Regions from separate parts of the Marinomonas maritima genome, predicted to be linked through region 4. Evidence: predicted binding sites of a transcription regulator. Region 4 holds the regulator's gene; each other region holds the start of a gene.
The links. The regulator PhoB, encoded in region 4, activates phosphate uptake and scavenging genes when phosphate is short. The targets are predictions, from matches to a motif close to TGTCATANNNNTGTCANA.

Region 1: the regulator PhoB is predicted to act here: its motif matches at 2,124-2,141, upstream of M3I01_RS12240 (PhoX family protein).
Region 2: the regulator PhoB is predicted to act here: its motif matches at 3,282-3,299, upstream of M3I01_RS00315 (putative 2-aminoethylphosphonate ABC transporter substrate-binding protein).
Region 3: the regulator PhoB is predicted to act here: its motif matches at 4,147-4,164, upstream of phnC (phosphonate ABC transporter ATP-binding protein).

The regions. Positions count from the first base shown of each region.
Region 1 is NZ_JAMZEG020000003.1:36,465-42,110, reverse strand. It holds gene M3I01_RS12250 (ABC-F family ATPase) at 1-175, shown strand, start outside; gene M3I01_RS12245 (methyl-accepting chemotaxis protein) at 270-1,907, opposite strand; gene M3I01_RS12240 (PhoX family protein) at 2,260-4,161, shown strand; gene M3I01_RS12235 (EAL domain-containing protein) at 4,489-5,646, shown strand, end outside.
Region 2 is NZ_JAMZEG020000001.1:58,505-64,150, reverse strand. It holds gene M3I01_RS00330 (SDR family NAD(P)-dependent oxidoreductase) at 422-1,150, opposite strand; gene M3I01_RS00325 (LysR family transcriptional regulator) at 1,323-2,231, shown strand; gene M3I01_RS00320 (UTRA domain-containing protein) at 2,480-3,187, shown strand; gene M3I01_RS00315 (putative 2-aminoethylphosphonate ABC transporter substrate-binding protein) at 3,369-4,397, shown strand; gene M3I01_RS00310 (putative 2-aminoethylphosphonate ABC transporter ATP-binding protein) at 4,575-5,646, shown strand, end outside.
Region 3 is NZ_JAMZEG020000001.1:895,468-901,113, forward strand. It holds gene phnG (phosphonate C-P lyase system protein PhnG) at 1-420, opposite strand, end outside; gene M3I01_RS04350 (GntR family transcriptional regulator) at 425-1,117, opposite strand; gene phnE (phosphonate ABC transporter, permease protein PhnE) at 1,223-2,011, opposite strand; gene phnD (phosphonate ABC transporter substrate-binding protein) at 2,138-3,154, opposite strand; gene phnC (phosphonate ABC transporter ATP-binding protein) at 3,172-4,047, opposite strand; partial or broken gene M3I01_RS18560 (LysR family transcriptional regulator) at 4,491-4,601, opposite strand; gene M3I01_RS04370 (AMP-binding protein) at 4,729-5,646, opposite strand, start outside.
Region 4 is NZ_JAMZEG020000004.1:414,280-419,925, reverse strand. It holds gene cysZ (sulfate transporter CysZ) at 1-371, shown strand, start outside; gene M3I01_RS17090 (response regulator) at 371-1,213, shown strand; gene phoR (phosphate regulon sensor histidine kinase PhoR) at 1,266-2,609, opposite strand; gene phoB (phosphate regulon transcriptional regulator PhoB) at 2,606-3,301, opposite strand; gene ubiA (4-hydroxybenzoate octaprenyltransferase) at 3,386-4,240, opposite strand; gene M3I01_RS17070 (chorismate--pyruvate lyase family protein) at 4,237-4,797, opposite strand; gene M3I01_RS17065 (HDOD domain-containing protein) at 4,804-5,646, opposite strand, start outside.

The sequences.
Region 1 (5,646 bases), on a different contig from region 4:
GGAAGCAATTGAAGCTCTTAACAATGCTTTGATCGACTTTGATGGCACCTTAATTTTCGTCAGCCACGATAGAGCGTTTGTCTCATCGTTGGCAAATCGAGTGATTGAAATCAAAGATCAACAAATTATTGATTTCCAAGGTACTTACGATGAATATCTCGCTCATCAAGCCTAATTTTATTTAGATGCAAGTATTTAAAAACCGCTTACTGAATATCAGCAAGCGGTTTTTTTGTTTTAAGTCTTTCTAAATGCAATGTAAACGCAAATTACAGTTTAAAAATAGACATGATTTCTTGGGTGTCTTTGGCTGTTTTTGCTAAAGATTCACTGGTCGCGCTGTTTTGTTGAACCTGCAAGCCTGCTTGGGCGGAGAGTTCTGAGACCTTTTGATTTAAATTATTAAGCTGTTGCACCGCTTCGCTTTGCATGGTGACACTTTGAATAACTTTATTACTAGCTCTGTTTATTTCATCTACTGATAGGGAGATATCTTGTAGGTATTGTGTAGATAGAGTGATCTCTTCCGTGGTTTTTTGTGATTGCTGATGGCTAGCGGTGATACGAGCTTCGGCTTCTTTTGCTCCACTTTGAAGCTTACTGATCATGTTTTGAATTTCATCGGTAGATGCTTGAGTTCGACTTGCCAAGCCGCGTACTTCGTCTGCTACAACGGCAAACCCTCTTCCTTGCTCACCTGCTCTGGCCGCTTCTATCGCTGCGTTGAGGGCTAATAAGTTAGTTTGTTCAGCAATAGCACTAATGACGTCTAGTACCGAGCCTATGGTTTGTGACTGTTCTGCTAGTTGTACAACGGTGTTTAGACCCGCTTCGAGATCCTCAGAGAGCTTTTCAAGAGATTCTACCGTTTGTTTAATAGAGACTTGTCCCGTTTGTGTTTTTTCTGCCGTTATTTGTGCAGAGGTAAGAGTGGACTGAGTGCCTTCAATGACTTCATTTTTAAACGTATCAACTTCTTTGATGGTTTCTGCCATTTCCGCAAACATGCCTTCACGTTGTTGTGTGATCGTTTGTGTTTTTGCTGCAACGGATTTTAATTCTTGGCTTTTGCTTTCAACTTCTTTATTAAGGGATACCGCTTTAGTTAAGGTTTTTGAAAGGCGTTCTACAAAAGTATTGTAATAAATTGCAATTTCGGTCAATTGATCTTTGCCTGACTCTGGTAGACGTGTTTTTAAGTCGCCATCGCCGGCTGAAATATTGTGCAAGGCGGTTTGTATTTGACCAATGGGTAAGAGAATTGAACGTACAATTAAAAAGGATATAAGCAGAGATATTAATATGATAATAGCACTGACTGTGCCTAGTTTAATGGCTTCTTGTTTGAATTGAGAATCCACATCATCTAAATAAATTCCGGAACCGATGATCCATCCCCAAGGCTTAAAACCTTGTACATAGGAAATTTTCTCTACTGGTTTTTCGCTGCCAGGCTTTGGCCACAAATAGTCAACGAACCCCGCTTCTTTCGCTTTGACGACCTTCACGAACTCTGAAAAGAATTTTTTGCCATTTGTGTCTTCTAGATTGGTAAGGTCTTTTCCATCTAATGCCGGTTTGACCGAGTGCATGACCATGATGGCATTATAGTCATTAATCCAAAAATACTCTGATTCTGCGTAACGAATGTCTTTAATGGTCTCCATTGCATGACGTTGGGCGTCGGCCTTAGTAAGCTCGCCAGATTGTTGAAGTTTGTAATAGTGTTTAAGGACACCTGTTGCTGTTTCAATAACATGCTTCGTTTGAGAATATTTTTCATCAAGAAGAGATTGTTTATTGACCGTGAGAGTTAAATAAATGACCAGTAATAGTCCTAGAGAAAAGAAAAAAACCAAGCTGGTTAGGCGTAGGTTAATGGGGATTTTGCGAAGCGTATTGATCATTGAGCCGTCCTCGATAGGTATGTTTAGTTTTATAATATCTAAGGGAGATTTAAAAAATGTTACTCCTGTTTTAGTCACCATACTCTGAGAGTCGCTGCAAACATGCCTGTTTGATGATTTTCCTTTTCTAAAATTGCGTTCATATGCGTTTGGTGTTGCTAATTTTCCGCATTTAATGCTTACCCTTTCAGCAATATAACCATAATGCTAAGCCTCTGTCATTTCTATGTAATCTTTTGCCTATAAATTGATGATCAACTTTCTTTTGCAGGGGAAGGTCATTCTTGATCACTTTCTTTAATTGGATTAGTCGCCAATTGGGGAGAATATATTTAATAGTAGGGGCAGTATTATGAAAATTAAACAAATGAATCATATGAGTTTTGATGAATTAGATGAAATTTCGCGACCTGCGCCACGCGTCGTAGAGTTCGAAGAAGTGGCCAATAAAATGGTTTCTCGCCGTGGTTTTTTGGGCAGTGGCGTGGCTGTTGGTGCAGGCGCATTTGTGATGGGCTCTACTGCATTATCAGCAGGAAAAGCATTGGCGGCTGGTACAGACGAGTCACGTCTTGCGTTTAAGATGGTCAAGGCAAATGGTCTTGATACTATAACGGTGCCTGAAGGCTATAAGTGGGAAGTGGTTGTTTCTTGGGGTGACCCATTGTTCAGTAATGCCCCAGCGTTAGATACTACAACAGGTGGTACAGGCGCTTCTCAAGAGTTGGCTTTTGGTGATCATAATGATGGTATGGCTTTTTTCTCGAAAGATGGCAAGCAGATCATGGCCATTAACAACGAATACACCGATGGAAAAACGCTTCATGCGAATCGGGCTAATGGTATGCCTGAAACAGCAGACGACGTTCGTAAAAACAAAGCGGCGCATGGTGTCTCTATTGTGGAAGTGGCTCAACGAGGTGGTAACTGGGGAATTGTTCAAGACTCTCTATATAATCGCCGAATTACCGCTGACACAGAAATGGACATTACCGGCCCAGCGCGAGGCCATAAATGGATGCAGACGTCAGAAGATCCTAAAGGCTTAGTTGCCAAAGGTACTTGGAATAACTGTGGTAATGGACAAACGCCATGGGGTACATATCTTACTTGCGAAGAAAACTTCAATGGCTACTTCACTGCCAATGATAAAAATTACAAAATGCCTGAAGCGTTTAAACGTTACGGCCTTAGCACAGAAGGGCGCTACAATTGGGCGATGAGTGATGCGCGTTTTGATTTAATCAAAGAGCCCAATGAGCCAAACCGTTTTGGTTATGTGGTTGAGATTGATCCGTTAGACCCAACCTCTCGTCCAAAAAAGCGTACAGCACTGGGTCGTTTTAAACACGAAAATGCAGAATTGACCATCGCTTCAAATGGCCATGTTGTGGTCTATCTTGGCGATGACGAACGGGGTGAATTTTTGTATCGTTTTGTGTCTAAGCATAAGTATTTAGCGGGAGGTAATAATCGCGACTTACTGGAAGAAGGGACATTGTTTGTTGCCAAATTCCACGATAACAATCGTGGTGAATGGCTCGCTTTAACACCAAAAACAACAGGGATGACAGACGCTGAAATTTCGATTCATACTCGAATGGCTGCCTCTAAAGTGGGGGCGACAACGATGGATCGCCCTGAGTGGGTGGCAGCAAACCCAAATAAAGCGGAAGTCTTCTGTGCTTTGACGAACAATAAAAATCGTGGTGTAAAACCGAATGCGGGTGGTGATGCAACTCCCCCAAGTGGCCCTAATCCTCGAGTGGAAAATAATTTTGGTCAGATCGTTCGTTGGATTCCGATGAACGAAGACCACACCAGCAGTGAGTTTAAGTGGAATTTGTTTGTACTCGCGGGCAATCCAGCGGTTTATGACGATGCTAATGCGGGCTCTCAAAACATCAACCAAGATAATATGTTTAACTCGCCAGATGGTCTGAAATTCGACTCTAAAGGATTATTGTGGATTCAAACAGACGGTAATTATTCAAATGTCAAAGGGTTTCAGGGTCAAGGTAATAATCAGATGTTGGTTGGCGACCCAGAAACCGGTGAAATTCGTCGTTTCTTAGTTGGGCCAAAGGAGTGTGAAATTACAGGGTCTGCTTGGAACGCTGAACGAACTACTATGTTTATTAGTGTTCAACACCCTGGCGAGAAAGGAAATTCTCATTGGCCTGACGGCGGACAGTCTGTTCCTCGCTCTAGTGTCGTTGCGATTTCTCGTAAAGATGGCGCAGTAATAGGCTAAGCGTTTTCAGCGATGAAAAAACCAGTATTCATACTGGTTTTTTATTGCGCGTAGGTTCTTTGAATAATGCTTAGTTACCTGAGTCGACCCTTTTTATTTCTAATCGTATTATGTTCCATGACTTATATCATTAAGTGTATAAAGTTTACTTATGGCATCCTTGCTTCATTATAGATAAAATGTCAGTCTTAGTTTTCTTGGGCAAAGGTACATAACTTATTTTTTCTTTATAATTTATATGTTTACTTCGATCATCCTAGTTAGTTTTCTATTATAGGGGGGTAGGTAGAGTGCCTCGCAGGACATGAAAAATTTAAGTGAGTAGTAATGGGCGTCGTACTTTCTAAATCACTATTTATAAAACAAGCGGTTTTAACCTTAGCGCTCGCGATTGTTTTAAGTTTGGTCAGTAGCGGCATTCAATTTATTGATGGTATTCGATATCAGAAGCAACAGATAGATCAAGACTTTGATGAATTGCTGGCTGTTGTCGAAAAACCACTGTCTGAGGCTGTTTTCCGGCTAGACATTACTTTTGCTCAACACCAGATTGATAGTTTGCTGCTGAGTTCCTCTATTGCCCATGTAGAAGTTCGAGACGAGGCTGGAGTGTTGTTTGTGCAAGCAACTGCTGCAAAACATCATTTTTCCGCTTCCCATTCATTGGCTGATTATTTTTTACCTGACTTGCAGAATTATAAGCGGGAATTGCGCTTAGAAAGGCCACTTTTTCAAGCTGGGTATTTGCTAGTCTTGCCAGAGAAGCGTTATTTGCTCGATAAAATATTTAAAGAGCAACTTTCCATATTGATTTATAATCTGTTCAAAGATGTTTTATTGGCCTCTTTGATTTCATTGGTCTTCTACTTTTTAGTGACACACCCTTTAAAGCGTTTGACGGAATCCTTGTCGACGGTAGGCTACAATGAAAAGCTACCTTTACCAAAATCATTTTATCGACGCCATAAATCGGATGAATTAGGACATTTGCATTCCACTTTCTCTTTACTTTGGAACAAATTAAATACGGCGCTTAGTGATTTGGAGCGCAGTGATAGTCATACAAAAGCGATGATAGAGCATGCGGCAGATGGTATTTTGTTGTTGGATGAAAACAATAAAATAACGCTGGTTAATACCGCAGCGGAATTCATGTTGAAAATGAAAAGTGAGACACTTAAATCTCTTTCTTTGGAAACCTTGCATGCCTCTTCATCTTGGGGCGTATTTTCAGAAGCTTTGAATTCACTTCAAATAGACGCTCCTCGTACTGTTGAAACGCTTTATCAAATACAAAATATTGAATTGCCTGTCGAAATACGGTTAGCAAAGTACAAAATACAAGACAAAGTAGAAGTTTTGATGCTTATTCGTGATGTTTCTGAACGCAAAGAAACAGAAGCACATATCCATTATTTGGCGTATTACGATTCAGTCACAAACCTCCCCAACCGTCAATATTTAGCGGATAAACTGCGTGAAACG
Region 2 (5,646 bases), on a different contig from region 4:
GCGTTTTGACTACTAAACATAGCTAACTTTTAAAGATTACACTGTCATAAATCAGAAAAGTTCTGTGAAAAATTAAAATTTTTATTAATTGAGGTCAAACGATTCGTATTAAGTCTTTTAAAATGAAGCAGTTACGAGTGTTTTAGCCAATCCGAACTTTATCTCAGCAGCCAAAATTAAATTCTTTATCGTTTACGTAAAACACTTTACGACACTGTGACTAACGCATTTTTTCATAATACGCCCCAATTAAAGACGACATCAGGCAGCTTCCGTCCACGAGAGCATCATCTGAATCTAAACGATGTCGCTGAAAATCTATATTTGAAAGCGTCGTAGCTTAATAAACAAAAAGCGAAAGTCGTTTCTGACTTTCGCTTTTTGTTTATTTATTTGTTTATTTGTTTATTTGTTTATTTGTTTAAAGAAGATAACCACCTTCCACTTCGATCACTGCATTTCGCAGAGCGATAGAATCATCACCCAATAGGTACATAATAGCACCAACATGGTCAGCCGAGTTTAACCCACGACCTAGTGGCGTTGCCCTAAGGCTTTCAAACAAAGAGTGTTCCTGCTCTTTCGTCATGCCGGCTTTAGATTGAATTTCTGTCGCCGTTACTCCTGGACGTACGATATTAATTCGCACTTCTGTGCTCGCCAATTCCATATTCGCCACACGAACTACCGCCTCAAATGCCGCTTTGCTGGCAGCATACGTGGCACAACCTTCAAAGCTTTTTGTCACCGCAATACTGGAAATAAACACCACACTAGCCGGTTTCGCTAGACTAGGTAAAAGCGCCTGTAAGGTAAAAAAAGGTCCTTTAGTATTAATTGCCATGGTTGTATCAAATGCGTCTGGCGTCGTCTCTGAAAAGGCATCGGGGTAAAAAATACCGGCATTTAATACAACACCATCAATGACTTTCCCTTCGCTTTTTAAGGTTTCACCCAACCAGCGAATTTGTCCCATATCCGCGTTGTCTACAAGATACCCCGTCACACCAAGCGCCATTGACACTCGATCCAACTTAGATTGGTCTCGACCAGTAATAATCACGTTATGCCCCAAATCGACACAATGCTTAGCTAATGTAAAACCGATACCCGATGTCGCACCTGTAATAAGAAATGTTTTTTGGTTCATGCTATTTACCCTAACGATGTGAGAGAACAAGCACACATGTTATGATTTTTTATAGTTTCCGATTAGGCACTAATAAAGAAACATTAAGTTTCCCTATTGGAACTTTCAATATTCAGATACATCCCTTATTCTGTTTCTTTCGCTTACCTATTTACGATAAGAAAATACATCTATGAAAGCCTTACTGAACCACCTTTCTCATCTGTATTTGTTTCAGGAAGTGATCCGCTTAGGCAGCTTTCAAGCCGCCGCCATACAATGCAACCTACCACGTTCGTCGGTGAGTAAAAAAATCCAGCAACTCGAAGCTCACTTAGGGCAAAGGCTCATTCAACGAAGCTCACGTAAATTAAGCCTAACAGAAGCGGGGATGTCCTTATTAGATGCCAGTCAGCCACTTAAGGCTCTAATAGAAGACTCACAACGAGTCATGGAAGATCTAGATTTCATACCATCGGGAAAGGTAAAAATCAGCTGTTCTTCGCTCATTGGTCAACATTATTTGTTACCTTTATTTAGCCAACTACGAGAGCAATATCCTAATATTTCACTAGAACTGAGTTTAAGCGACAAATATATAGACCTGATTGAAGAGCAAGTCGACATTGCCATTCGGATTGGACACTTACCGGATTCCTCCTTAGTAGCAAGAAAAATAGGAGTGAAGCGCTGGGGTTGGTATGCAAGTCCAGAATACCTTCACATACATGGCACGCCGACACATCCAAATGAATTGAATAACCACCAATGTTTAGTCTTTAAAAACAGCAATATAGAGTTGAAAAATTGGCCTTTCGATAACGGCAATGGCCGAATAGAGAGCATTCAAGTACAGAGTAATATAACGACAGATGATAGCAGAGCGCTCGTTGAAATGGCCCGTTTAGGGTTAGGAATCATCATGATTGACCCATTGCTCATCCGCAAAGACATTGAGCAAAAAACACTTATTCCTATACTGACCGATTGGAAACACCCTAGTACAGACCCAATTAATCTCGTTTGTTTAGGGCGCAACTATCGCAGTCGCGCTTCCACCAGTATCTGGGAAGCCCTTTATCAAACACTCAAGTTTGATTAGTCGTCAACGATGACCATGAGCAGCGTTAAGCTATTTCCTCTAAGGTATCAAATCACGCATAAGACTCTTGTTTCCATTCCGCCAATCGTACGCTACATTGTGCGGCGGCATGCCATAAAGGTTATCCAGCCATAGTGGAAAGAAGAATAAGCCGTTAATACGAATAAAACCGACGATACCTGCTAAAAGGTGTATTCAACCATGAAAGATGACTTTTAAACTTAGGTTTTATTAGGAATAAAAACGCTATGTTAAACAGCCAATATCGCCATTTACAGACCTATTTCAAAGATTTGATTCGGCAAAAAACGTTAAAAGCTGGCACTAAACTACCCTCTGAACGAGAAATCGGTGAACAATTCAAATTAACTCGCGTCACCGTGCGGCAAGCATTACAGAACCTAGAAGCAGAAGGCTTAATTTACAGACAAAATCGACGTGGATGGTTTGTTACCCCACCCGCTGTAATCTACGACCCAGCCAGTCATTTAAGCTTTAATTTGTATGTTTCTAAGCAGGGCGGTATACCGCACACAGAAAAGCTAATGCAGCAAGTTGAACCCGCTACCGCAGAGATCGCGCAATTAATGGGCATACAAGAACACACACCTATTCTCTTTTTACATCGTCGACGCTACATTGATCAACGTCCTGTATTGATAGAGAAAATATACATCAATATCGATCTTTTACCCGGAATAGAAAAAGAAGAGTTGAGCCAATCATTGGGCCAATTATTAAAACAAAAATACCAACTAGAATATCGCGATATGGACCTTGTGTTTAAATCCACCTCCTTACCTTCCCATGCAGCAAACGATCTTGGTATATCCGCAGGGCAAGCTGGACTACATATAGAAAGAATCAACTACACCAGCGACAAAAAAGTTCTAGAAATCGATTACGAATTCTGGCGACATGATGCCATGACAATCAAAATTTCCTTACGCGATTAGCGCCTTAACACGGCGTTTACAGTCACTCTCTCAGTAAGAGTGATCTTTACCTTCCAGCGTTTCTTTTTAAATATTTTCTACTCTGTATTCTTCCTGTCACATAGATGTCATCTCTGGCTGTTACTTTGTTCATCTGATCTGGTCTATACCAGTTGATAACTTGATGCATGGAGAAGTGAAGATGATAAAGAAAAACCCAATAATACGTCTGGCGGTTTTAGCAGGCATCGCAACGGTTTCTATCGCAACACACGCGGCACAAACTGAATTAACGGTTTACACTGCAGTGGAAGCCGAAGATCTTAAAAAATACGCTGCTCGCTTTAACGCTGACCACCCTGAAATCAAAATCAACTGGGTACGCGATTCCACGGGGATTGTAACCGCCAAGTTACTGGCTGAAAAAAACAATCCTCAAGCGGACGTTGTGTGGGGCTTGGCCGCGACCAGCCTTATGCTGTTAAAAAACGAAGGGATGCTCCAAAGCTATAAGCCTCAAGGCTACGATGCACTGTCTGCGAAATTTAAAGACACATCTGCTAACCCTGTCTGGACAGGAATGGACGCTTGGATTGCTGCAATTTGCTACAACACGGTCGAAGCAGGAAAGCTTGGTTTACCAAAACCTACTTCGTGGGCTGACCTAACCAACCCAATCTACAAAAACCACATTATTATGCCAAACCCAAATTCATCTGGTACGGGGTTCTTGGACGTCAGCAGTTGGTTACAAATTTTCGGCGAAGACAAGGGCTGGGAATATATGGATGGCCTACATAGTAACATCAGTCGTTACACTCACTCAGGTTCTAAGCCTTGTAAATTAGCCGCTTCAGGTGAAATACCAATCGGGATCTCATTTGCGTTTCGTGCCGCAAAATCGAAAAAATCTGGCGCACCATTGGACATTATTTTTCCAACTGAAGGCCTAGGATGGGACATGGAAGCCACTTCGATTATTAAGGGCACTGACAAACTCGCCGCGGCAAAAACCTTGGTTGATTGGACTGTGTCGAAAAAAGCCAATGAAATGTACAACGAAGGGTATGCCGTTGTGGCAATACCAGGCATTGCTAAGCCTGTTGAGTTTTTCCCAGAGAATGCAGAGACGTTAATGATTGATAACGACTTTGAGTGGACTGCAGCGAACCGCGTCAAGATTTTGTCTAAGTGGCAAGAACGCTACGACAGCAAAAGCGAAGCAAAATAAATCGCTGCTACGAATAGAGAATAAAGCCTCGCTTTATTCTCTATTTCTCTTTTTAACAACCGTCATATGATTTGTTTTTTGTGAAAAATTGATACGCGGTAAACACAAAATTATCGCCACAGTCCATTGTAAAAGACAGCATTGCAAAAAGCGCCCAAATTCAAGGAGGACAGTGATATGTCCAACCAAGCCTATTTAGAACTCAACAATATCGATCAAATGTTTGGCTCATTCCAAGCACTAAAAGACGTTTCACTAAATGTTTCTGAAGGCGAATTTGTCTGCTTTTTAGGTCCATCTGGCTGTGGTAAAACCAGTTTATTACGCATTATCGCGGGATTAGACACACCGACCTCTGGCGCCATTTTACAAGCTGGAAAAGACATCACGCATACACCGATTAATCATCGGGACTTTGGCATTGTCTTCCAATCTTATGCCTTATTTCCCAATTTAACCGTGGCGGACAACATCGCTTATGGCCTGGTATCGAAAAAGCTTTCTGTCAACGATCGTCGTGCACGTGTGACTGAATTACTGGCTACCGTTGGATTATCGGGCAGTGAAGGACGATACCCAGCGCAATTGTCTGGCGGTCAACAACAACGCGTGGCGCTGGCTCGTGCGTTGGCAACCTCACCCGGTTTACTGTTGTTGGATGAACCACTTTCTGCTTTAGATGCCCGCGTTCGATCTCACCTACGCCAAGAGATCAAACAACTGCAAGAGAAGCTCGGGGTTACCACCATTATGGTAACCCATGATCAAGAAGAAGCCCTCACCATGGCCGACCAAATCGTCGTCATGAATCAAGGCGTTATCGAGCAAATAGGCTCCCCACAAGACATCTATGCCCAACCGAGTACGCCTTTCGTGGCCGAATTTGTTGGTGAAATGAATTTTCTCAGCGCCAAAGTCAGCGGCACAGGACAAATGCAGTCGGCCGGCTTAACCCTACGCTGCACTCCGTCTTCTCATTTAACAATAGGCGACTGCGCTCAATTGGCGATTCGTCCTGAAGACGTGCGTTTTCATACAGAGGGAAAACAAGACAACCTACTTAACGCCAAAGTATTACATCTTGAATTCCTTGGCTCTCGCATGCGCTCTTTATTGAAACTCGAAAATCACGAACGCCCTATTTTGGCAGACATTTCCATGAACGAAATGTCGCGTCTTAGCCTGGTTCAGGGGCAAAATGTTGTCTGCCAATTACCTCATGATCGTTTGCATGTTTTTGGAGGCGAAG
Region 3 (5,646 bases), on a different contig from region 4:
CGCCACATTGTTGGCTTTTTGAGCCTGCTGTGTGGCTAAGGTGTGAGCCAAAGGCTGAATGATGTTTTCCATTAGGCTATGTTGATGGGTTGGGTCTTGCAGCATGGCGTCGAGTTGCGCCGCGCGAAGAGCGTGGTTCTTATCACGCCCTGCAATGTAGCTGTGGCCGTAATGGCCTTTCGCGGATTGTACGACACAACGAGTGATGGTCATGTCGCCCACATTAAACTGAGACCCCGTTCCGCCCATGCGACCGCGAATTTGGGTCAGCCCTACTTCGGCGGGGCGGATGTTTTCAAAGTCTTGTTGATCCATATAAACATTGGATAGCTTAATCAAGCTGTCTGAATTTGATTTTGCCATTACTGACATCCAGTGTTGTCTGGTTTTTTGTGTATCAGACATAGGTTTACTAATCATGGTGTTAAGGCTCCACGCTGTATTCAAAAATATCGCTACGGCTGACACTGATGGAGTATTCCATCAGTGTGTCGCTTTCGATTAAGTAATATTGGGAATGAATTTCCATCACTGGAATACCACGGCCAATTTGCAGTTGTTGGCATTCGTCAAAGGTTGGCATACGGGCTTTGAGTCGAGTCTTTCCTCGGGTTGCTTGGAATTGGTAATGTTCTTGCAAAAAATGGTGTAGTGAATCGGACTGATAGCCACGCATTACCTGTTTGGTCACACCAAAGAGGTGGTGCTTGATCAAGGTTGTCGCTTGTTCGTTAATAGAGCGACAGGTTTTGATCACTACTGCCTTTTGGTCATTGGGTAACCTGAGGCGTTGCGTAAGCTCATAGGGCAGCGTTTCTTCACAGCAGCCGAGCACTTGGGTTTCTAATGTCATGCCAGATTTTGATAGGTTGTAGGTAAAACAGGATTGATTATCGAGAGAGTAATCAATTGCCGGCTGTGTGACTTGATTGCCCAGTCCTTGAAAACGCTTGATCAAACCATCTTGCACCAATTCATCGATAGCGCGACGCACCGTATGACGATTTACTTGAAAACGACTTGCCAGCTTTTGCTCTGCAGGCAAGAGATCTCCAGATTCGTATTGCTGGTGGATTTCGTTTTTTAGTTGCTGGGCAATTTTTAGATAAATGGCCATCGTCTTCTCGTGTTTATTTTTAAAAAGAGCCTTATGTAAAAAGACACTTGGTAACTATTTGTCGTATTGATTGCTTGTCTAGACAAATTTTCTGGGCAAAAAAAATCAGATAAACGCTTTGCGCAAACGCTGCGAAATCAAATCAATAATGACCACACAAATAATGATGACGATCATTACGGCGCACGTTTGTTGAAAGCTGAAACCGCGAATACTTTCCCAAAGAATCACACCAATCCCGCCAGCTCCAACCATGCCGACAACGGTGGCTGAACGTACATTGGCTTCAAATCGATACAGGGAATAGGAAATCCATAGCGGCAGAACCTGTGGAATGACACCATAAAGAATCTCTTCTAGTTTATTGGCGCCTGTGGCTCTAACTGCTTCTGCAGGGCGTGGATCGATCGCTTCAACGGCTTCTGAAAATAGCTTGGCTAGAACGCCGGTAGTATGAATAAACAACGCCATTACCCCCGCGAAAGGGCCTAACCCGACAGCAACAACAAACAGCATGGCAAACACCATTTCGTTGATGGCACGAGACGCATCCATCAGACGGCGCACGGGTTGATAAAGCCAAGCCGGTGCCATGTTTTCAGCACTCATCAAACCAAAAGGGATGGCGAAAATAATCGCTAGCACCGTTCCCCAAAGAGCGATGTGCAAGGTGATGATCATTTCATCCAGATAATAGGAAAGATCACGAAAATCGGGCGGGAAAAAATCGCCGGCAAATTCCAACATATTGCCGCTGTCTTTGATCAAAACAAGCGGATTCATTTCTGCCGCATTCCAACCCCAACTTAACAGCATAAAAAGCACTGCCCAGCCGATTGCTGATAGCCAATTAAAAGGTTTTTTGATGAGTTGATTGACTGCTATATCGCTCATGTTGCTTCTCAATTCTTATTTGTCATTGAAAGATAAGTGACGATAAAGGCGTGATGTTTATGGTATTTACCGCGCCTTTATCGTTTATCTGTCCTGTATTGCTAAACCGATTTAGTTACATGAACCTTAGTTCGTTTTTGCGGCCGCAATAGCGTCCATAGAACGGTTTAATTCTGCTAATTTGTCATCAATTTCTTGGATTTTTTCCGCTTTTTCTTTGGCTGCCATTTTCGAATCGCCGCTCAATGTAAGGCGTTCTTTAAACAACACTAGCTGACGGATTGGCAATAATTGGTCATCGTTAGACGCTTTGAATGGTGCCCACTGTAGGGCTTCTAATATTTCAAGTTCTTCAGAATCATTGGTTTTCCCGTAGCTCAACATAAAGTCGTAAACTTTACCTTTGATGCTCTCAGGTAGATTTTTACGCCAAACGATAGGATCGGCAGGAATCAAAGGTGACTTCCAGATGACTTTAACTTTGTCGTATTTATCAGGGTGTGTTGACTTGATACGAGCCACGTTTTCAGTATTGTTTGTTGCAACATCAACTTGCCCAGACGCGACCGCAAGGAAGTTACTTTCGTGTCCTGCGTTGGTCGTACGTTTAAATATTTTCTTTGCATCAACATTATTTTTGGCAAATACATAGTAACTAGGTACTAGGAAGCCAGACGTAGAGTTAGGATCACCATTACCAAAGGTTAGTTCTTTACTGTGTTCAAGCATGTCTTCAACAGTATTGATTTTGGTGTTGTTTTTGTTGACCAATAACAAACTCCAATAACCTGGGTTGCCTGAAACGTCTACCGTTTGTGCAAATATTTGTGCACCAGAACGGTCAACTGCTTCTAGCGCTGATTTGTTGCCTAACCAAGCGATATCGACTTTATCAAAACGCATTGCTTGGATAATGCCAGCGTAGTCCGAAGCAAAAAAAGGTTTTACTTCCATGCCCATTTTCTTAGACATATCGTCTAAAAATGGCACCCAGACTGTTTTTAAATTTTGTGAAGACTCGGTAGATATGATGCCGAAGTTCAGTGTTTTCATGTCTTCTGCTTGTACTGTCACGGGAGCCGACAGTAATGCAAAAAATGCCGTCGCTGACATTACTTTGGCGATAAACCTTTTTAATTTCATAACGTAAACTCCAATAATTAATTGATCAATGAGTGGTGCGTTGCACGGTTTATTTCTGTGGTAATTCGTCTGTTTTTAGGGCGTGATATTCCATTTAAGATGGCTTGAGAGGAATCGTTAACAGGCGATTCTTCTTGTTGAGAGCCATAAAGTGAGGCAAGGTTTTCTTCATTCAGATGATGAATGAGGTTATCGAAAAACACCTCTCCATCTTGTAGCGCCACGGCGCGTTCACAGTACTTTTGTGCGTAATCCACTTGATGAAGCGTTACCACAACCGTGATGCCATCTTTTTCGTTGATGTCTTTTAAGGTTTGCATGACCAAACGAGAGGATTCAGGGTCAAGGGAGGCAATGGGTTCGTCAGCCAAAATCACCTTGGCTTTTTGCATTAGAGCGCGGGCGATGGCCACTCGTTGTTGCTGACCACCAGAAAGTTCCGAAGCACGTTTTAAGGCGACGTTTTTTAATCCCACTCTTTCTAGCGCTTCAAGCGCCATGTGTTTTTCTTCAGCGGTAAACCAACCCAGTAAACTGCGGTAGGTCGGAATGCGGCTGAGTCCACCGATCATCACATTGGTTAATACGCTTAAACGACTTACCAAATTAAATTGCTGAAACACATTGCCTATCTGCGACCGAGAAGTACGAACGTGTCTGTCTAGCTTGCCGCGTTGTTGAATGGTATTGCCTAGCACCTTAATGCAGGAATCGCTGTGTTTATCGGCGAGAGTTAAGCCTGAAATGTGTCGCATAAGCGTAGACTTTCCAGAACCTGAAGGGCCAATAAGAGCCACCATTTCGCCTTGTTTAATTGATAAATCCACATGCTTTAATGCACAGACTTCTTTGGTGAAGTGTTTTTTTACACCAGTGATTTCTATAATGCTCATTGGATGTCGACCTCTTTAATTGATGAACGCAAAAGCGTTTCTGATGAGGCGATACTAGGTAGGTTTTGTGACAGTTTGGTTATCTAGATAAGTCTAAAAAATGACCAATTTATGACAGTTTGGTATTTTGAAAATGAAACCGAGCATGGGATTAGTAACTTGTCTAGCTAAGTCACTAAAAGCAAACGCCAGTAGGGCGAGCGCTTTAGAATTCTTAAGTGCTCGCCTGTCTAGTCGCAATGAACGGGATGAAAAACGCAGGAATAAGCGCATGAGGTAAATAAAAAAAGTGAGAAAATATTGAATCGTGTGGTGTTATTTGTTTATTACGCAGGAAGGCAGGTTGATATGGATCATATCGTGGTGTGGAACGTTTACGCTTTTAATGGCAATGCCCACGCTTTTTAATTGTGATTAGATACAGCACGTGGGCATTTTTATGTTTACTGGTTATCGCGCCCATGTTCACTAACAAAGTCGAGAAAAGCCCGGTTAGCTTTAGAAAGGTAACTGTCTTTTCGCCATGCGATGCCAAGGTCTAACCAAATTGGTGGAAGACGCCTGCGGCTTTTCTACTCTACCACACGTAATTCAAACCTTATTACACACAAAGTAGGCCGGAAAAGCGCAGCGCCTTTCGGCATGACCATCTTTCAGCGCCTTCCGGCCTAGGTTGCCGATTTATTGCGATGTTAGGGCCAGTTCCTTGATGGATATTTCGCGCATTTTAAATTTTTGTATTTTGCCTGTGACTGTCATCGGAAATTCATCGACAAATTTAAAATAACGGGGAATTTTGAAGTGGGCTATTTGGCCTTTGCAGTAGGCTTGTAAGTCCGCTTCGCTGACTGGGGTTGCATGGGCGTGAAACTTGACCCAAGCAATCAATTCTTCGCCGAATTTTTCATCGGGAATACCGGTGACTTGGACATCGGCAATGGCGGGATGGCTGTATAAAAACTCTTCGATTTCTTTCGGGTAAATATTTTCCCCGCCGCGAATGACCATGTCTTTAATACGGCCGACAATTTGCAAATAACCTTGTTCATCCATGATGGCTAGATCGCCCGTGTGCATCCAACCGGCAGGGTCAATGGCTTTGGCGGTGGCGTCGGCATCGTTCCAGTATTGCAGCATGACGCTGTAACCGCGGGTGCAGAGTTCGCCAATTTCGCCCCGTGGGAGAATGTGTCCGGTGTTGGTATCAATCACTTTGGATTCAATATGGGGTTGGGTTTTACCCACTGTGGTGACGCGCTTTTCTAACGGGTCATCACGGCCTGTTTGGCTGGAAACTGGGCTGGTTTCTGTCATGCCATAGGCGATTTGTACTTCTTTCATATGCATCTTGCTGATGACCTGTTTCATCACTTCGGTGGGACATAAAGAGCCCGCCATTATGCCAGTGCGCAAGGAAGACAGATCCATCTTGTCAAAATCTGGGTGCGCCAGTTGGGCAATAAACATGGTCGGTACGCCATAGAGGGCGGTGGCGCGTTCTTGATGTACCGCTTGCAGAACCGCGCCTGCATCAAAGCTTTCTGCGGGGTAAATCATGGTGGCCCCATGGGTAATGCAACCAAGGTTGCCCATCACCAT
Region 4 (5,646 bases):
GTCAGAAAATATTGTATTTTTTACCACGCTTTATTTTACTGCTTTTGCTGTCTTTTATTCCGCTTGTTAATGTCATTGCGCCTGTATTGTTATTATTATTTTCAGCTTGGATGTTGTCGCTTCAATATATGGATTATGCCTTTGATAACAATAAGGTTAAGTTTCATGATATGAGAATGGCGCTGCGTTCTAAGCCTTTATTATGTTGGACGTTTGGCGCAATAGTCATGGTTGGCCTGACGATTCCGTTCTTCAATTTATTTGTTATGCCGATAGCTGTTGTGGCAGCCACGTTGTTGTGGATTTCGGTTTTCCGGTCAGAGCATGGCGATTTTTCCGCTTTGTTAGATCGCACTAATGGTACTGTTTAATGTCGTTAAAAATTTTGGTAGTAGATGATGCCTCTTTTACACGTGACTTGATTCGACGAACCTTGCGTAAGCAGTTTCCGGCGGTTGAAATCGAAGAAGCGGTGAATGGTCGTAAAGCTCAGCAAATGCTGACGAAAGCACAGTTTGATATGGTGTTATGTGACTGGGAAATGCCTGAAATGACAGGTGTCGAGTTACTTAAATGGTGTCGAGAACAACCAAAATATAAAAAAGAAGATGTCCCTTTTGTGATGATTACCAGCCGTGGTGATAAAAGCCATGTGGTGGAAGCGGTTCAGTCGGGTGTGACGGATTATCTGGGTAAACCATTTTCGAGCGAGCAGTTAGTTAATAAAGTGATATCTGCTGCGAAAAAGCACAACCTTGATGGTAAATTGTCTTCACAAAAACCACGTGATTCTAATGCCCCTGGTGGCGTTAGCTCTGCATCATTGGATGTATTGATGGGGGCTGGAAAATCCGCGCCAGTGCAAGCGACGAAGTTTATAAACCCTGATGCTCCTGTCGCGTCGGTGAAAGATGTCAAAATCCCTACATTGGTACGATTTGAAGCCAAGCAGTTCCGTTGTATGATTGTCCAGTTTAGTAAGACCGAAGCGACCATGTTCATTAAAAGCGACGATGTGGTGCCACAGGTGCTGGGGCAAGCGGTATTAGATTTGGAATTTGGCGGAAAGATAAATAGGCTTAACTACTACATACAATCGGTTGCCACGACAGAGAAAAAACACGATTCCACGTTTTTGACTGTGATATTGAGTTTGATCGATCAAGACAGTGAGAAAGAAGCGTTTATAAAGCAGTTATTTGACAGTTTATAACCCCACCCTAACCCTTGTATCTCTCCCCTTAATAAGGGGAGGGGGTCATATTTTATTCTTGAGCATTTGAAGGTATTTCATTGTGGGATGTGATGGCGGGAATATTGTCCGTGCGTGTTCTACTGGCGGGAAAATGACAGGAAAAAGTGCTTCCTTGACCGGGCTCACTGCGTATTTGCAGTTTGGCGTCATGGTGTAATAAAACATGTTTTACGATTGCCAATCCAAGACCCGTGCCGCCTGTCTTTGATCCTCGACCCTTATCCACTCTGAAAAAACGCTCTGTTAAGCGTGGAATGTATCTTGGATCGATACCTAGTCCAGAATCTTTGACTGAAAAAACGCCGTTGAATTCACTCGATTCCCACTTAATCGTGATATCGCCGCCATCCGGTGAATATTTAATGGCATTGACGATAAGGTTCGAGAAGGCACTGTATAGCTCTTTATAGGAGCCGTACAGACGGGCTTCCTCAGGGATATTGACTATCAGCGTATGCTTTGCGTTCAAGATGGCTTCTGTGGCGTTGGTAACGGACTGTACTAAGTCTGAGACCCTGTGCCACTGGTTTTCTTCGCGCTTGTCGTCGCTTTCTAAACGAGACAACAGTAAGAGATCTTCAATCAGTTGCTCCATCCGTTCAGATTGCTCAGACATATTCACAATGCCTTTCTGCATGCTTTTCGGCAGACTGTCTTTAAACATGTCGAGCGTTTCTAAATAGCCTTTTATGACGGTGAGTGGCGTTTTTAATTCATGGGAGGCGTTGGCAACAAAGTCTTTGCGCATTTGTTCCAGTAAATGTAAGCGGGTCACGTCACGTACAAAAATCAGGTGATCGTTCTTATCGTACAAAGTGGTTTGAATTTCCAAATAGACGCCGTCTTTCGCTGGAGATTTGATAATCAAGGGTTCGCCAAATCGCTTTTGGCTGAAATAACGGAAAAACTCAGGACTACGGACAATATTAGTGATTACTTGGCCGCGATCTACTGGGCGCATCAGGCCAAGAAAGTGTGCTGCAGAGTTATTCCACCACTCTAAATTGCCTTGGTTGTCGGCCATGATAACGCCTTCTTTTAAGGCGGTTGTGGAGCTTTCTATTCGCGTTAGTGCTTGGCGCATACGGCGCTTGGACTTGCGCTGTTTTTTATGCAAACGATATACGGCATCAAAGACTTCGCCCCAAATGCCGCTGGCTTCTGGTGGCGCTGCGCGACCAGAATGGCGTAACCAATAATGAAATTGATACAGTTGATACAGCTGCCAGTATAAAGACCCCAATACGTACAGCAGTAAAACACCTAACAATTGCCCAATAATAAGGCCTATCACAACACAAGCCGCGAGACCTGCTAACCAAGTAATAATGGTGTTTCGCCAAATCGTTTTCATAGGGGCCTTTTTGCTGAGAAGCGGTAGCCAGTACCTCGTACTGTTTGTATCAAGGAATCGTGAGTGCTACCAATGGCTTTTCGTAAGCGACGTATATGAACATCAACCGTACGCTCTTCAACGTAGACATTGCCACCCCATACTTGATCCAACAGCTGAGCTCTTGAATAAGCACGTTCTTGGTGGGTCATCAAAAATTTTAATAAGCGATACTCTGTTGGCCCCATTTCTAATGGGCGAGTACCAATAGTGACTCGTTGGCTGATCGGATCAAGGATCAAGCCTTCTATTTCGATAGGCTCATCAACGCCTTGAGGTGTCGCTCGTCGTAATACAGCCTTGAGTCGCGCAACCAGCTCACGTGGTGAGAAAGGTTTGGTGATGTAGTCATCAGCACCTACTTCTAGACCTTGGATTTTATTGTCTTCTTCACTTTTTGCGGTCAGCATAATGACTGGAATTTCAGCGGTTGTGCTGTCTTTTTTGAGTCGGCGAGTCAGTTCAATACCGCTACCACCAGGCATCATCCAATCGACCAAAATAAGATCTGGTCGATGATCGACAATGATTTCATGGGCTTGCTGAATGTTTTCAGCTTCTAAATATTCGTAGCCCGCCATTTCGAGTGCTATAGCGATCATTTCGCGTATAGACGACTCGTCATCAATAATTAATACTTTTTTACCGGTCACAGGATTTATCCTCATCTCAGGAACGGTTTCATTAAAGCGGCCTAATGTGACAGTTTGGTTAAAATGTCACAACTTTGCCATATATTACAAAAAATAGTTTACTGTTAGGCCGATGAAAACACAGAAGCCAACGCGATTATTGTCTAAAAAAGAGCGAAAACAGGCTTGTCTATCGCGATTTTTTGCTTGTTTAAACTGCAAATAAAAGAGTACTACACAAACTAGCAAAGACACAAAATAGGGCCAACTCAGTCCTGCGAGTAAGCCAATCCATGTTAATAAGGACAGGGTTAACCCTTGCAAACAAAGAATGACGAACAAGTCGTATTCTGCAAATAATATAGCAGTAGATTTCACGCCAATTTTGAGGTCATCTGGACGATCAGTTATTGCATAATACGTATCGTATGCAATCGTCCAAAAGCAGTTTGCTACGAATAACATCCATAATTCTGGGTTGGTTAAATCACCGCCTTGCGCACTGTATGCCATAGGGATAGCCCAAGAAAAAGCCAATCCAAGAAAAAGTTGTGGCAGATGAGTGTATCGCTTCATAAAAGGGTACAGAGCAGCCAGCCCTAAGCCGACGAATGACAGCAATATGGTCTGTAAATCGGTAAACAGTACCAAAATAAAACTCAGTACGCAGAGTGCGGAAAAGAGTAAAAGGGCTTCTTTTTCTGACACACGACCAGAGGGTAAAGGCCGATTCTTTGTGCGATCAACGCTTCCATCGACTTTTCTATCGGCGTAATCATTGATTACACAACCCGCTGAACGCATGCTAAAAACGCCCAATATAAAAATGATGAGCAGATGCCACTCAGGCATGCCATCAGCGGCAAGCCATAATGCCCACAACGTCGGCCACATTAATAAAAATGAACCAATAGGGCGGTTAAATCTCGTTAATTCTGCGTAATTTTTTAGTTTACTCATAAAAATCCAAACAGCGGTTTTAGGTGGTTAATATCATCGAAGAAGGCTTCGTTCACTAATATGCCGGGTCCAAACTGATGAAATACAGAGCGTCTTGCCCATAAAGCACTTTGTTGATTGGGAAACATGCTTTTTGGCAATTGCGTTATTTCAATGCCGCTTCGAGTCAATGCTCGATGTTGAAAAAGATAGCCGCCTAAGGGCTTGTCTTTTAGATGCTTTACTTGACGCCAATGGCCTCGTAGAGATTTGGCTGGGATAATTGAGCGAGCATATATGACGGCCTTACCATCCACCTTAAGCAGTACGGTGCGAATTCGAGCCGCCTCCCTTGGGCGTAACTTGAGACACTTTCGCTCTCGAGCTGTTGGTGCCCCCCAAGCGTCCTCTATGACGTGAACCGTTAATGTGCCGAGGCTTTGTAGTTTTGCGGTCAAAGAATCGTGAGTGACCAACCAAGGCCAGAGTGTTTTAGGCACTTTAACTTTATTGATCCGATGAACAGGTGCCCATCGATAATCAAATTGCTGGGCGGCAGAGGGGTTCATTAATGTCATAAGAGGTTAAGCATTCATTTTATTAATCAAAGCGACCATTTTATGCAGCTCTGTAGATTTTTGATAAACCGCATCACGGCACGCTTCGGCCTCTTCTAGTGTCAGGCCTATTTCCTGCAGAACGGATGGCTCAATGATCCCTTCATTGCGTAACTGGAATGAGACATACAGCAGTTTTGCTAAAATGGCATGTTCGCCGTAATAGTGTGGTTTTTTGCTGTATCGGATGGCGGTCCAAATATTGTCAGGCAAGCTCCAGTAACGCAATAACCAAGAACCTAATTGTTCTTTGGTAAAGTGCAGTATCTGCATTTCAATCAGCTCAGAAGGCAAATGCGCGTTCGCTTCTTGATACCGAGACAGGATAGAAAAATGTGGTGGTAGAATAGTGCTTATGGCCAAATAACCAAAATTATGTAGCAACCCCGCAAGGTAGGCGTGACCGATTTTTGGGCGACTTTTGTTTGGCATGGCTTTGACCAAGGACTCCACAAGCACGGCATTAGAGACAGAGTCGAGCCAAAAGTCTTCGTAGTGACGTGGACCGTCTTCGGGCGCTTGAAATGCATTTCCCATCGAAAGCCCAAGCGCTAGATTCATTACCATATCAAAGCCTAGGACTCGAATAATAGCGTCCTCTACTGATTCTATGTCGCCTGGAGCACCATAATAGGGTGATGACGCCCAACTGACGACTTGTGCCGCTAGGCTTGGGTCAAGAGCGATGACCTCACATAGTTCATTGGTTCCCGCCTTTGTGTCAGATGATAAGCGAATAATTCTATGTGAAGACGCCGGTAAAGGAGGGATTTCTAATGTTTCTTCTAACCGCTGTTTAAGCCTAATAGA